Regions from separate parts of the Klebsiella sp. CSG-1 genome, predicted to be linked through region 2. Evidence: predicted binding sites of a transcription regulator. Region 2 holds the regulator's gene; the other holds the start of a gene.

Region 1 (7,574 bases), 560 kb from region 2:
ATAGCTATGAATGGTGTACACCAGCGCGGAGATGGCGCTGCCGATCCAGATCCCGAGCGGCCCTATCAGCAGGATCGCCAGCAGAGCGGCGATCAGCACGATCAGCATCGGCTTGAGGAAGTTTTTCGTCACCGCCGGAGTAATGCGATCGACCCAGCGTTCGATATATGACAGGCACCAGGTCATCACCAGCGCCGGAATGACGGTATAGGTGTATTTCACCGCTGTCACCGGAATAAAGGCGAACTCGACGTGCTCACCCTGGGCCGCTTTTGCCATCAGCTCAATAAAGCTCGGATGGACCAGCACCCCGGCAATGGCAATCGCCAGCGACATATTGGTTTTGAATTTTACCGCCGCAGAGGCGGCGACCATCAGCGGCAGGAAGAAAAAGGCGCCGTCGCCGATAACGGTCAAAATGGTCAGCGTGGGCGAACCTTTAGGCAGGACGCCGCTCATCTCGAGGATCATCGCCAGCAGTTTGACCATCGATCCGCCGATGATGGCAGGGATCAGCGGTGACATGGTGCCGATCAGCGCATCGAGGATCCCGGCGCCGATACGTTTTAACGTCAGCGGCGGTTTTCCCTGAGGTTCCGCGGGGCGCATATTGTCCGGCAGCAGATTGACCACTTCGCGAAACGCCTGCGATACCGTATTGCCGATGATCACCTGACACTGATTGTCGCTGCGCACCACGCCAAGAACGCCTTTCAGGCTTTTCAGCGCGGCGCTGTCCACCCGCGCATCATCTTTGACCACAAAACGCAGACGGGTCATACAGTGGGTGACTGCCGTGATGTTATCCGCCCCACCTGTTGCCGTCAGAATTTGCTTTGCCAGGGCTGCGTAATTTTTAGACATCGGATTTTATCCTGTTTAATCAATAGGGTACTGGCTGGTTATCGCACCTGAGGATCGTGCGCTATCAGGGATATATAGGAAACCGGTTCCACAAAATCATGATGAGTTTCATTTGTTCTAACAAGATCTAAAAAAATCATTTTTAAGTTTTGTGATTTTGATCGCTATGTGAAATGAAAAAGAATCTGCGCTGCGCGCGAGTCAAAGCTGTAAAACGGCGAGGCGTGCAGTACACTGCGGGCATCTTTTGCAACAGGAAGAACAACATGGCAACGATGCTGGAGGTGGCGAAACGCGCGGGAGTATCGAAGGCGACCGTTTCCCGGGTACTGTCGGGCAACGGCTATGTCAGCCAGGAAACGAAAGATCGCGTATTTCAGGCCGTAGCGGAAAGCGGCTACCGGCCCAATCTGCTGGCGCGTAATCTGGCTACCAAAAAGAGCCAGACGCTGGGGCTGGTGGTAACCAACACCCTTTATCACGGGGTCTATTTTAGCGAGTTGTTGTTTCACGTTGCGCGGATGACGGAAGACAAGGGACGGCAGCTGATTCTGGCCGACGGCAAGCACAGCGCGGAAGAAGAGCGCGAGGCGATCCAGTACCTGCTCGACCTGCGCTGCGATGCCATTATCATCTATCCGCGTTTTCTCAGCGTTGATGAAATGGATGAAATCGTAGAAAACCAGCCGCAGCCGATTATGGTGCTCAACCGCCGACTGCGGCGCAACGCCAGCCACTGCGTCTGGTCCGATCAAAAAGCCTCGGCGTTTACGGCGGTCGAAAAACTGATTGCCCACGGCCATCGTGATATCGCGTTTATCACCGGCTCGCTGGATTCGCCTACCGGGATTGAACGCCTTTCCGGCTATAAAGATGCGCTGACGAAACACGGGATTTCGCTGCATAATGACCTGATCGTTGAGGGCAAATGGACCCCGGAAAGCGGCGCTGCTGGCGTAGAGACGCTGCGTCAGCGCGATGCCCGTTACAGTGCGCTGGTGGCGAGCAATGACGACATGGCAATTGGCGCGATGAAGCAGCTACATCAGCAGGGCGTGCGGATTCCGCAACAGGTCTCGGTCATCGGCTTCGATGATATCGTGTTGGCGCCGTATATGGTTCCGGCGCTCTCCAGCGTCAAGATACCGGTGACGGAGATGATCAAGGAGAGCATTAACCGACTGATCTTTATGCTCGACGGCGGTGATTTAAAATATCAGCAAACCTTCCCCGGCGAGCTGCTTGAACGTGACTCTATTGCCCCGGGACCGTTCGCCTGACGTCGTCATCTGTCATCGTCAGATGTGACGATGACAGAATCTGTTCCCCGCCTATATGTGATTCATTTCCTTTATTATCAGTGCGATAAAAGTTGGAACGTATTATGCATACTCCGCCGCGTAACCTTCTTACTGCTGGAGAAATGGATGAACCGTTTCATTATTGCCGACGCGAGCAAATGCATCGGCTGCCGCACCTGTGAAGTGGCCTGCGTGGTCTCTCATCAGGAAAATCAGGACTGCGCCGCGCTGACGCCAAAATCCTTCTTACCGCGTATCCATGTGATCAAAGGCGTCAACGTCTCGACGGCGACCGCCTGCCGCCAATGTGAAGACGCGCCGTGCGCCAACGTCTGTCCGAACGGCGCGATCGCCAGGGATAAAGGCTTTATTCACGTGATGCAGGAGCGCTGCATCGGCTGCAAAACCTGCGTGGTGGCCTGTCCGTACGGCGCGATGGAGGTGGTGGTGCGTCCGGTGATTCGTCATAGCGGTGCCGGGCTGAACGTGATGGCGGAAAAAGCGGAAGCCAATAAATGCGATCTTTGCCATCACCGGGAGGAGGGCCCCGCCTGTATAGAGGCCTGCCCGACGCATGCGCTGATTTGCGTGGACCGCAATAAGCTTGAGCAGATGAATATCGAAAAACGTCGTCGTACGGCGCTGGCCTGGTAAGGCGGCACGATGAACGGGGTGCAGATTCGCATTCGCGGTAAAGTGCAGGGGGTGGGCTTCCGCCCCTTTGTCTGGCAGCTGGCGCAGCAGTCAGCTCGCTGCGGCGACGTATGTAACGACGGTGACGGCGTACTGGTGCGCCTGTTGGGCGATGAGGCGGCGTTTCTCGCCGCGCTGACCCGCCGCTGCCCGCCGCTGGCGCGTATCGACAGCGTGGAAACCCGGCCGTTTCACTGGCGTACGCCGCCGCAGGATTTCGCCATCCGCGAAAGCGGCGGCGGAAGTATGCGTACCCAGATTGTGCCCGATGCGGCCACCTGCCCGGCGTGCCTGGCGGAGATGAACAATCCGCAGGAGCGCCGCTATCGCTACCCGTTTATTAACTGTACTCACTGTGGGCCGCGTTTCACCATTATTCGCGCGATGCCCTATGACCGCCCCTTTACCTCGATGGCTCCTTTTCCGCTCTGTCCGCGCTGCGAGGCCGAGTACCGCCACCCTGGCGACCGACGTTTTCATGCTCAGCCGGTAGCCTGCGCCGACTGCGGCCCGCGTCTGGAGTGGCGCGCGCAAGGCGAGTCGCTGGTCGGAGAAGCGGCATTGCAGGCGGCGATTCATCAGCTACAGGCCGGGCAGATTGTCGCCATCAAGGGCGTGGGCGGTTTTCATCTGGTGTGCGATGCCGGCAATCCGCGCGCGGTGGCGGCGTTACGCGCACGCAAACATCGTCCGGCAAAGCCGCTGGCGGTGATGCTGCCGGCGGCGGATGGCCTGGCGGAAGCGGCGCAGGCGTTACTGACTTCACCCGCGGCGCCCATCGTATTGATAGAGAAATCGCAGGTCGATGGCCTGTGTGACGACATTGCGCCAGCGCTGAGTGAAGTGGGGGTGATGCTGCCATCTAATCCGTTGCAGCATCTGGTTTTGCAGGCGTTGGCGCGCCCTCTGGTGATGACCTCCGGCAACCTGAGCGGGCGGCCGCCGGCGATCGCCAACGCCGATGCGCTGCGCGATTTGGCCGGGATTGCCGATGGCTTTCTGCTGCACAACCGCGATATCGTGCAGCGGATGGACGACTCGGTGATGCGGCAAAGTGGTGAAATGCTACGGCGTTCGCGGGGCTATGTGCCTGACGCAATGCCGTTACCGCCGGGGTTTCACGACGTGCCGCCGCTGCTGTGCCTCGGCGCCGATATGAAAAATACCTTTTGTCTGGCGCGCGGAGAGCAGGCGGTAGTGAGTCAGCACTTCGGCGACCTCGGCGATGAAGGCGTAGAACAGCAGTGGCATCAGGCGCGGCGTCTGATGCAGGCGGTTTATGGCTTTACCCCCAGTCTGGTGGTCAGCGATGCGCATCCGGGCTACCGTTCGACGCAGTGGGCGGCCTCGTTGGCGCTGCCGGTTGAGCGCGTCCTGCATCACCATGCTCATGCCGCCGCCTGCCTGGCGGAACACGGCTGGCCGCTGGATGGCGGCGATGTGATTGCCGTGGTCCTCGACGGTATCGGCATGGGGGAAAACGGCGCGCTGTGGGGCGGCGAGTGCCTGCGGGTGAATTACCGGCAGTGCGAACGCCTGGGCGGACTGCCAGCGGTGGCGCTCCCCGGCGGCGATCTGGCGGCTCGTCAACCGTGGCGTAATTTGCTGGCCCACTGCCTGGCCTACGTTGACGACTGGCAAAACGATGCGCAAACCGCGGCGCTGCGCCAGCACAACTGGCCGCTGCTGGCGCGGGCTATTGAGCGGGGAATGAATGCGCCGAAGGCGTCATCCTGCGGGCGCCTGTTCGATGCGGTGGCCTGCGCGCTGGGCTGCGCGCCGGATAGCCTGAGCTATGAGGGGGAGGCGGCCTGCCGGCTGGAGGCGTTGGCCACCGCCTGCGATGGCGTTGCGCATCCTGTTCGCCTGCCGTGGCAGGCGGGGGAGCTGGATCTGGCCGCGTTCTGGCCGCAGTGGCTGGGGTGGCGGGCGAGCCGTGAACAAAAAGCCTGGGCTTTTCACGATGCGCTGGCCCGCGGAGTGGCAGAGATGGCGCGCGATTGTGCAATGTCGCGCGGGATGACTACGTTGGCATTCAGCGGCGGCGTGTTGCATAACCGGCTGCTGGTCTCACGATTGACCTTTTATCTGGCGGATTTTACTCTGCTGTTTCCGCAGCAGCTACCTGCCGGAGATGGGGCAATCGCGTTTGGTCAGGCGGTCGTGGCCGCGGCCCGTCGGCAGGCTCACAGGATATCATCATGATCGTGACAATTTTACGCCAGCAGCCGCGTGCCGCTGCGCTGGTGCTGGGACTGATTGTGGCAAATCTGCTCGCCTGGGGTTGGGCCTGGCAGGCGTTTGGCGATAGCGGCGCGCTGATGGCGGCGAGTCTGCTGGCCTGGGGGTACGGATTGCGCCATGCGGTCGATGCCGACCATATCGCGGCGATCGACAGCGTCACCCGCAAAATGATGCAACAGGGGCGGCGGCCTTTTGCCGTCGGAGCCTGGTTTTCGTTTGGCCACTCGTCGATTGTGGTGCTGGCTTCGGCGGCGATTGCCGCGACCGCCACCGCTTTCGGCCAGCAGATGAACTGGCTTCACGATACCGGCAGCGTGATTGGCACAGCGATCTCGGCGCTGTTTTTATTGCTGATGGCGTTTATCAACCTGGTGATTTTACGCAGCGTCTGGCGCAGTTTTCGCGCGTGGAAGAGAGGCGGCAAGGTGAGCGATGAGGTGGCGGCCGGCGGCGGCATGATGAGCTGGCTGTTCGGTAAAACCTTCCGCCTGATTAGTCGCAGCTGGCAGATGTACCTGGTCGGCTTTTTGTTCGGCCTCGGTTTTGATACCGCGACAGAGATCGGCGTACTGGGGATTTCTGCCGCCAGCGCGTCAAGCGGCATGTCCATCTGGTCGATCATGGTCTTTCCGGCGCTGTTTGCCAGCGGCATGGCGCTGGTGGATACCCTCGATAATGTGCTGATGGTCGGCGCCTACGGCTGGGCGTTTAGCAAACCGCAGCGCAAGCTCTATTACAATATGACCATTACCGGTACGTCGGTGGTGGTGGCGTTATTTATCGGTGGTCTGGAAGCGCTGGGGCTGCTGATGGACAAGTTTTCGCTCAGCGGCGGGCTATGGCGCTGGGTCGGCGCGCTGAACGATAATCTCGGCGACGCCGGTTTTGTGGTTATCGGGCTGTTTGTCGCCTGCTGGGTGCTGTCGGTGCTCAATTACCGCTGGCGCGGATACGATAATCTGGCGCAGTAGGTCGGGGATATCGTCCCGGCTCGCGCTGCGCTTAGCTGGGCTACCTGAGGTCGGATGGCATGCTGCCCGGCGGCGCTGCGCTTGCGCGGGCCTACGGGACGAATGCCGGACGGCAGGTCGGGTAAGCGTCGCGGCGCCCGGCAAAATACCGGCGCAGAATCTGTAGCCCGGGTAGGCGTTGCGCCGCCCGGCAAAATACCGACGCAGAATCTGTAGCCCGGGTAAGCGTCGCGGCGTCCGGCGAAATACCGGCGCAGAATCTGTAGCCCGGGTAAGGCGTTTACGCCGCCACCCGGGAATAACGCCCGTTCGGGCAGCTTAACGTACCAATTGTTTGAGCAATGCAAAGGCCTCCTTCATTCGCTCCTTGCTGACCACAAAAGCACGCAGCTGGCATGTTGCCCGGCGGCGCTGCGCTTGCGCGGGCCTACGGGACGAATGCCGAACGGCAGGCCGGGTAAGCGTCGCGGCACCCGGCGAAATACCGGCGTAGAATCTGTAGCCCGGGTAAGGCGTTTACGCCGCCACCCGGGAATAACGCCCGTTCGGGCAGCTTAACGTATCAATTGTTTGAGCAATGCAAAGGCCTCCTTCATTCGCTCCTCGCTGACCACAAAAGCACGCAGCTGGCATGTTGCCCGGCGGCGCTGCGCTTGCGCGGGCCTACGGGACAAATGCCGAACGGCAGGCCGGGTAAGCGTCGCGGCGCCCGGAGAAATACCGGCGCAGACTCTGTAGCCCGGGTAAGGCGTTTACGCCGCCACCCGGGAATAACGCCCGCTCGGGCAGCTTAACGTACCAATTGTTTGAGTAATGCAAAGGCCTCCTTCATTCGCTCCTCGCTGACCACAAAAGCACGCAGCTGGTTCTCCGCATCCACGCCTTTAGCCACCAGGCCGTCGTTGGCGGCAACGATATTCCACGTTAGGTCTTCGCGCCGCGTATCTCCGGCCAGATGCAGCGGCAGATCCGGGGTTTTCACCTTCACCAGCATCGGCGGCAGCGTCAGTTCGCTCGCCTGTGACAGCAGGTTTTTAGCGAGGCACATCGCGCTCAGTAAAATCGGCTGCAGAAATGGCAGGACGCTGCCATTGATTTCCGCGCAGTCGCCGAGGGCGTAAATTGCCGGATCGCTGGTTTGCAGCCGGCTGTTCACCACCACGCCACGACGAATCAGCAACCCGGCATGGCGCGCCAGAGCCGTTTCCGGGCGTAGACCGGCGGCGGCGACCACCGCATCGACGGTGACGCTGCGCTGGCGGTCGAGGCTGACGCGAATGCCGTCGGCGGTTTGCTCCAGCCCTGCAAGCTGGGTTTTCAGCATCAGGTGCACGCCTATATCGGTTAACCGATGCTGCAGGCGGCTGCTGACCTCCGGCGGCATCAACGCTGAGAGCACGCTGGCGGAGTTATCGACTACCGTCACCGCCTTCCCGGCGCGGCAGAAGTCCATCGCCAGCTCGCAGCCAATCAGACCGCCGCCGACGATCAGCACGCGTTG
Region 2 (7,574 bases):
AAGCCCTGAGTTTATCGATCGGGCGGCGAAGATCCGTTTATTGATTCTCGACGTAGACGGCGTGCTGTCCGACGGTCTTATCTACATGGGCAACAGCGGTGAAGAGCTGAAGGCGTTTAATGTTCGCGACGGTTACGGGATTCGCTGCGCGCTGACCTCAGGTATTGAAGTCGCGATTATTACCGGACGAAAAGCTAAACTGGTAGAAGATCGTTGTCAGACGCTGGGCATTACGCACCTGTATCAGGGGCAGTCCGATAAACTGCTGGCATTTCGCGAATTATTGAGCAAGCTGGCCGTTCGTCCGGACGAAGTGGCCTACATCGGCGATGATCTTATCGACTGGCCGGTGATGGCCGAGGTCGGCTTAAGCGTGGCAGTGGCGGATGCGCACCCGCTACTGATACCGCGAGCGGATTATGTTACCCGCATCGACGGTGGACGCGGGGCGGTACGCGAAGTCTGCGATTTGTTACTATTGGCGCAGGGCAAGCTGGATGAGGCCAAAGGGCAATCAATATGAGTAAAACCAGACGTTGGGTTATCATTTTACTATCGCTGGTCGCGCTTATTCTGATCGGCCTGAATCTGGCGGGTACGGACGATACCATTCAGCAAGAGATCGGTCCTGATGACCCGACCTATACCAGTGAACATACCGACACCGTTGTTTACAGCCCGGAAGGGGCGCTTAACTACCGCTTAATCGCCGAGCATGTGGAGTATTTTTCCGCCCAGGAAGTATCGTGGTTCACCAAACCGGTGATGACCACGTTTGATACCAACAAGGTACCCACCTGGTCTATCAAAGCGGATAAAGCCAAACTGACTAAAGATCGCATGCTGTATCTTTACGGAAACGTCGAGGTGGACGCGCTGAGCGCGGACTCTCAATTGCGCAAAATTACGACGGATAACGCCCAGATAAACCTGGTGACGCAAGATGTTACCTCTGATGACATGGTGACGTTGTACGGGACGACATTTAATTCCAGCGGCCTGAAAATGCGCGGAAATTTACGCAGCAAAACTGCCGAGCTGATTGAAAAGGTTAGAACCTCTTATGAAATTCAGAACAAACAAACTCAGCCTTAAGGTTGCGCTCGCCAGCGCCTTACTGGCCGCCAGCCTGCCGGCACTGGCAAAAACCGGCGATACCGATCAACCGATTCACATCGAATCCGATCAGCAGTCACTGGATATGCAGGGTAATGTCGTTACCTTCACCGGTAATGTCGTCGTCACCCAGGGAACCATTAAAATCAACGCCGATAAGGTGGTGGTGACCCGTCCTGGCGGTGAAAAAGGTAAAGAAGTGATCGACGGTTACGGTAATCCGGCAACCTTCTACCAGATGCAGGACAACGGCAAGCCGGTGAAAGGCCGCGCGCAGAAAATGCACTATGAATTGCAGAATGATTTTGTGGTGCTGACCGGCAACGCGCACCTGGATCAGCTCGACAGTAACATCCAGGGCGACAAAATCACCTATCTGGTGAAAGAGCAGAAAATGCAGGCGTTCAGCAATAAAGGCGGACGCGTGACGACGGTTCTGGTTCCTTCGCAGCTGCAAGACAAAAGCACCAACCAGCAAAAGAAGGGTAACTAATTCGTTATGGCAACATTAACCGCAAAGAATCTCGCCAAGGCGTATAAAGGCCGCCGCGTGGTGGAAGATGTCAGTCTGACCGTCAACTCTGGCGAGATCGTTGGCCTCCTCGGGCCGAACGGCGCCGGTAAAACCACGACCTTCTACATGGTGGTCGGCATTGTACCGCGCGACGCTGGCAACATTATCATCGACGATGAAGATATCAGCCTGCTGCCGCTGCATGCCCGCGCGCGTCGGGGTATCGGCTATCTGCCGCAGGAAGCCTCCATTTTCCGCCGCCTGAGCGTGTACGATAATTTAATGGCGGTGTTGCAGATTCGTGACGATCTCAGCAGCGAGCAGCGTGAAGACCGCGCGAAAGAGCTGATGGAAGAATTTCACATCGAGCATCTGCGCGACAGCCTCGGTCAGGCGCTGTCCGGCGGTGAACGCCGCCGCGTTGAAATCGCCCGCGCGCTGGCCGCTAATCCGAAATTCATTCTGCTGGATGAGCCTTTTGCCGGGGTTGACCCCATTTCCGTTATTGATATCAAACGCATTATCGAGCATCTGCGCGACAGTGGTCTTGGCGTGCTGATCACCGACCATAACGTCAGGGAGACGCTGGCCGTCTGCGAACGCGCCTATATCGTCAGCCAGGGTCATCTGATCGCCCACGGCACCCCGCAGCAAATCCTTGAAGACGAGCAGGTTAAGCGCGTGTATCTTGGGGAAGACTTCAGACTCTGATAGGGTAGAGGTTACAGACGTTTTAGCCGGAGATATTAGCCCTGAATATGAAGCAAGGTTTGCAATTAAGGCTAAGCCAACAGCTTGCCATGACGCCACAACTGCAACAGGCTATTCGCTTGCTGCAGCTGTCCACGTTAGAACTCCAGCAAGAACTCCAGCAGGCGCTGGAGAGTAATCCGCTGCTTGAGCAAACCGATCTTCACGAAGAGGTAGAAACCAAAGAGGTCGAGGACCGCGAATCGCTGGACACCGTCGACGCTCTTGAACAAAAAGATATGCCGGAAGAGCTGCCGCTCGACGCCAGCTGGGATGAAATCTACACCGCTGGCACTCCGTCCGGAAACGGCGTTGACTACCAGGACGACGAACTGCCTGTCTATCAAGGCGAAACGACCCAAAGCCTGCAGGATTACCTGATGTGGCAGGTTGAACTGACGCCGTTTACCGACACCGACCGCGCCATCGCCACGTCGATTGTCGATGCCGTTGATGACACCGGCTATCTCACCATTCGGCTGGAAGATATTGTCGAGAGTATCGACGATGACGAAATTGGTCTCGAAGAAGTTGAAGCGGTGCTAAAGCGTATTCAGCGCTTTGACCCGGTCGGCGTCGCGGCAAAAGATCTGCGCGACTGTCTGCTGGTTCAGCTTTCCCAATATGCCAAAGAGACGCCGTGGCTGGAAGAAGCCCGACTGATCATCAGCGATCATCTCGATCTGCTCGCCAACCATGATTTCCGCTCCCTGATGCGCGTCACCCGACTGAAAGAAGAGGTGCTGAAAGAAGCCGTTAATCTCATCCAGTCCCTCGATCCGCGCCCCGGTCAGTCGATCCAGACCAGCGAACCGGAATACGTCATTCCCGACGTACTGGTACGTAAGGTCAGCGGTCGCTGGGTAGTGGAGCTTAACTCCGACAGCATCCCACGCCTGAAGATTAATCAGCATTACGCGGCCATGGGCAACAGCGCGCGCAATGATGCAGACAGCCAGTTTATCCGCAGCAACCTGCAGGAAGCTCGCTGGCTGATCAAGAGTCTGGAAAGCCGCAATGATACGCTGCTGCGCGTCAGCCGCTGCATCGTCGAACAGCAGCAGGCCTTCTTCGATCAGGGTGAAGAGTTCATGAAACCGATGGTGCTGGCGGATATTGCTCAGGCCGTCGAAATGCATGAATCCACCATTTCACGCGTTACCACCCAAAAATATCTGCACAGTCCGCGCGGTATTTTTGAGCTGAAATATTTCTTTTCCAGCCACGTGAATACGGAAGGCGGCGGCGAGGCATCGTCGACGGCCATTCGTGCGCTGGTGAAGAAGTTAATCGCCGCGGAGAATCCCGCGAAGCCGTTGAGTGACAGTAAGCTGACCACCATCCTGTCCGAACAGGGTATCATGGTGGCACGTCGTACCGTCGCTAAGTACCGAGAGTCTTTATCCATTCCGCCATCTAACCAGCGTAAACAACTGGTTTGATACAACCGATAAGGAAGACACTATGCAGCTCAACATTACAGGACACAACGTCGAGATCACCCCTGCACTGCGTGAATTCGTTAATGCGAAGTTCAGCAAGCTGGAGCAGTTTTTCGACAGGATCAATCAGGTCTATATTGTGTTAAAAGTAGAGAAGGTGACGCAAATTGCGGATGCCAATCTGCATGTCAACGGTGGCGAAATCCATGCCAGTGCGGAAGGGCAGGTTATGTATGCCGCTATCGATGGACTCATCGATAAGCTGGCAAGACAGTTAACAAAACATAAAGATAAACTAAAACAACACTAATTGTCCGGGCGCCGCCCTTGCCTGCTGCCGGCTTTCATCGGCGGCAGGCGAGGGGCGCGCTCAGGTGAAATTATGATGAACAACGATTCGGCTCTACAACTGAGCAACGTCCTTAACCAGGAATGTACCCGTAGCCAGGTTCACTGCCAGAGCAAAAAGCGCGCGCTGGAAATCATCAGTGAACTGGCAGCAAAACAGTTAGGTTTGCCACCGCAGGTGGTGTTTGAGGCGATCCTTACCCGCGAGAAAATGGGCAGTACCGGGATTGGCAACGGGATTGCCATTCCGCACGGCAAACTCGAAGAGGATACGCTGCGCGCCGTCGGCGTGTTTGTCCAGCTGGAGACTCCGATCGCCTTTGATGCCATCGACAACCAGCCGGTCGATCTGCTGTTTGCGCTTCTGGTCCCGGCTGACCAGACCAAAACCCATCTGCATACGCTGTCGCTGGTCGCAAAACGACTGGCGGATAAAACGATTTGCCGCCGCCTGCGTGCGGCGCAAAGCGATGAAGAGCTGTATGAGATCATCACCGAAGCAGGAAGCAACGATGACGTATAACGGCCGTCGCCCCCTACCCTTTATCGTACTGAGGAGAAACGGTACATGGTACTGATGATCGTCAGCGGCCGCTCAGGCTCGGGGAAATCCGTCGCTCTGCGGGCGCTGGAAGATATGGGCTTCTACTGCGTAGATAACCTGCCGGTAGTGCTGTTGCCTGAGCTGGCGAGATCGCTGGCCGACAGAAACATCTCTGCCGCCGTCAGCATTGACGTGCGTAACATGCCGGAATCGCCAGAGATCTTTGAACAGGCGATGAAAAATCTGCCTGAGGCATTTTCCCCTCAGCTGCTGTTCCTTGATGCTGACCGCAATACGCTGATCCGCCGCTACAGCGACACCCGTCGTCTGCATCCGCTATCAAGCAAAAATCTGTCGCTGGAAAGCGCGATTGACGAAGAGAGCGCCCTGCTGGAGCCGCTGCGTTCCCGCGCCGACCTGATCGTCGATACTTCAGAGATGTCGGTACATGAGCTGGCGGAAATGCTCCGTACCCGTCTGCTCGGCAAGCGCGAACGTGAGCTGACCATGGTCTTTGAATCCTTTGGCTTTAAGCACGGTATTCCGATTGATGCCGATTACGTCTTTGACGTACGCTTCCTGCCAAACCCGCACTGGGATCCGAAACTGCGTCCAATGACCGGTCTGGATAAACCGGTGGCCGCCTTCCTTGACCGGCACACGGAAGTTCACAATTTTATTTACCAGACCCGCAGCTATCTTGAGCTATGGTTACCGATGCTGGAAACCAATAATCGCAGCTATCTGACGGTGGCGATTGGTTGTACCGGCGGTAAACACCGTTCGGTCTACATTGCCGAACAGCTGGCTGATTACTTCCGCTCACGCGGTAAGAACGTGCAGTCTCGCCATCGGACGCTGGAAAAACGCAAATCATGACCGTAAAGCAGATCGTTGAAATCACCAATAAGCTGGGGATGCATGCCCGCCCGGCGATGAAGTTGTTTGAGCTGATGCAGAATTATGATGCGGAAGTCCTGCTGCGCAACGACGAGGGGACGGAAGCGGAAGCCAATAGCGTCATTGCCCTGCTGATGCTCGACTCAGCCAAAGGTCGGCAAATCGAGATTGAAGCCAACGGTCCGCAGGAAGTCGAGGCGCTGGCAGCGGTTATCGCGCTGTTCAACGCCGGTTTTGACGAAGACTAAGCATTCCCGCCTCTTCCCCGGCTGTACAACGCTGACCGGGGCTATTGTTTCTGTCGTGACCTCACTTCAGCTTGTTCGCCTGCATAAATCCTTCTCCGCCTAACTGACGCATCTGACGCAGGATCCACGCCTGCCGACTGCGGACATAGCCGGACGGCGCATCGGCGCGAAAGCGAATCGGGTTGGGCAATACTGCGGCCAGGAGCGCCGCTTCAGAAGCGGTTAACTTGCTCGCAGGCTTGTGAAAGTAGCGTCGGGATGCCGCTTCGACACCGAACGTCCCTTCCCCAAATTCCGCGATATTCAGGTAGACGGTCAGAATCCGTTTTTTACTCCATACCGTCTCAATCCCTACCGTTAACCCTGCCTCCAGCCCTTTGCGCAACCAGCTGCGGCCATCCCACAAGAACAGGTTCTTCGCCGTTTGCTGCGAGAGCGTGGAGGCGCCGCGCACGCGGTTTTCCTGACGTTCATTGTGCGCCAGCGCTTTCTCTATCGCTGATACATCAAAACCCCAGTGTTCGGGGAATTTTTGATCCTCCGCAGCGATTGCCGCCAGCCCCATCCACGGCGAGATCTCGTCCATCCCGACCCAGTCGGAATGGGCGACATAATGAAAATCACCGCTCAGCCATGCGCCGATTTGTCGCTCGAGCATAACGGCTGAAAACGGCACCGGCAGTATGCTAAACAGCGCGATGCCGCCTCCCCAAAAGGCTGTCGCAATCAGCAGAATGCGCAATAAAAAGCGTTTAATCATTCGCAACGGGGCCGAACGCACGCTCATTCAGTCAGAACCAGCACGCGAGCCACCAGCTTCTCAATCCCGCTTGCCGCTTCCGCAATGTTCTGCGCCAGCATCCAGGCCGGGGTCGTCACCACCTTATGCTCTTCATCGACGACGATATCATCGACCGGGCAAGGAACGTGTTCTGCCCCCATCTCTTCCACCACCTCAGCGGTATCAAGATCGGTGCCGATGGTTATCCGCAGCGGGATCGGGAAAATTTTTGGCAGCAGCGCCGGGGCGATACACATAAAGCCCAGGGGCTTGCCCGCTTCATGCATCGCCAGCGTCAACGCCTTCAGGTCGCTATCGATCAGGCATTCGGCCCCTTGCGAGGCAAAATTGCTGAGGTTCTTCGCCGCGCCAAATCCGCCAGGGACAATCAGCGCATCCAGATCTTCCGCCCGGGCCGCCGCCAGAGGCTGAATATCGCCACGGGCAATACGCGCGGCCTCAACCAGAACGTTGCGGCTTTCGGCCATCGGCTCACCGGTCAGGTGGTTGATCACGTCCGTTTGCGCTTTATCCGGGGCGAAACAGAGGGCCTGTGCGCCGCTACGGGCGATCGCCAACAGGGTAATGACCGCTTCATGGATCTCCGTTCCGTCATAGACGCCACAGCCGCTCAATACCACGCCAATCTTTTTCATACTGCCAGCTCCTTAGTGCAACTTGCTGAAACCAGTCAAAAATTTTGATTTACACGCATTGCTTCACATATTTTACTGATTCACGTAACAAATTATTTAAGGTTTGCTATCTTAATGAGCGAGCAAACCAAATCCTCAGGTTGCGCTACGTAAAAATATCTCTAAAAATTCTGGCGCAACGACCAGTTCCCTGGTGTTGGCGCAGTATTCGCGCACCCCGGTTTATCCGGGGTCATTTTTTATGTGCCGCAACCCATGCCTTCAGCACGGCCACA

What was found. Region 2 encodes sigma-54, which starts transcription at its own class of promoters, with help from an activator protein. Its sites were predicted from a motif close to GTTGGCACANNTTTCGCTNT; they were not measured.
Region 1: hydN (electron transport protein HydN) is a predicted target of sigma-54. The motif match lies at 2,236-2,255, and genes of this name have one in related genera.

Annotation. Positions count from the first base shown of each region.
Region 1 covers NZ_JBWNLD010000002.1:612,489-620,062, forward strand. The annotation lists gene ascF (PTS cellobiose/arbutin/salicin transporter subunit IIBC) at 1-864, opposite strand, end outside; gene AC007G_RS07460 (LacI family DNA-binding transcriptional regulator) at 1,131-2,144, shown strand; gene hydN (electron transport protein HydN) at 2,292-2,819, shown strand; gene hypF (carbamoyltransferase HypF) at 2,829-5,063, shown strand; gene AC007G_RS07475 (HoxN/HupN/NixA family nickel/cobalt transporter) at 5,060-6,073, shown strand; partial or broken gene AC007G_RS07480 (hypothetical protein) at 6,392-6,466, opposite strand; partial or broken gene AC007G_RS07485 (hypothetical protein) at 6,628-6,702, opposite strand; gene norW (NADH:flavorubredoxin reductase NorW) at 6,864-7,574, opposite strand, start outside.
Region 2 covers NZ_JBWNLD010000002.1:54,023-61,596, reverse strand. The annotation lists gene kdsC (3-deoxy-manno-octulosonate-8-phosphatase KdsC) at 1-523, shown strand, start outside; gene lptC (LPS export ABC transporter periplasmic protein LptC) at 520-1,095, shown strand; gene lptA (lipopolysaccharide ABC transporter substrate-binding protein LptA) at 1,064-1,609, shown strand; gene lptB (LPS export ABC transporter ATP-binding protein) at 1,616-2,341, shown strand; gene rpoN (RNA polymerase factor sigma-54) at 2,389-3,822, shown strand; gene hpf (ribosome hibernation promoting factor) at 3,845-4,132, shown strand; gene ptsN (PTS IIA-like nitrogen regulatory protein PtsN) at 4,205-4,693, shown strand; gene rapZ (RNase adapter RapZ) at 4,739-5,593, shown strand; gene npr (PTS phosphocarrier protein NPr) at 5,590-5,862, shown strand; gene mtgA (monofunctional biosynthetic peptidoglycan transglycosylase) at 5,924-6,649, opposite strand; gene elbB (isoprenoid biosynthesis glyoxalase ElbB) at 6,646-7,299, opposite strand; gene arcB (aerobic respiration two-component sensor histidine kinase ArcB) at 7,532-7,574, opposite strand, start outside.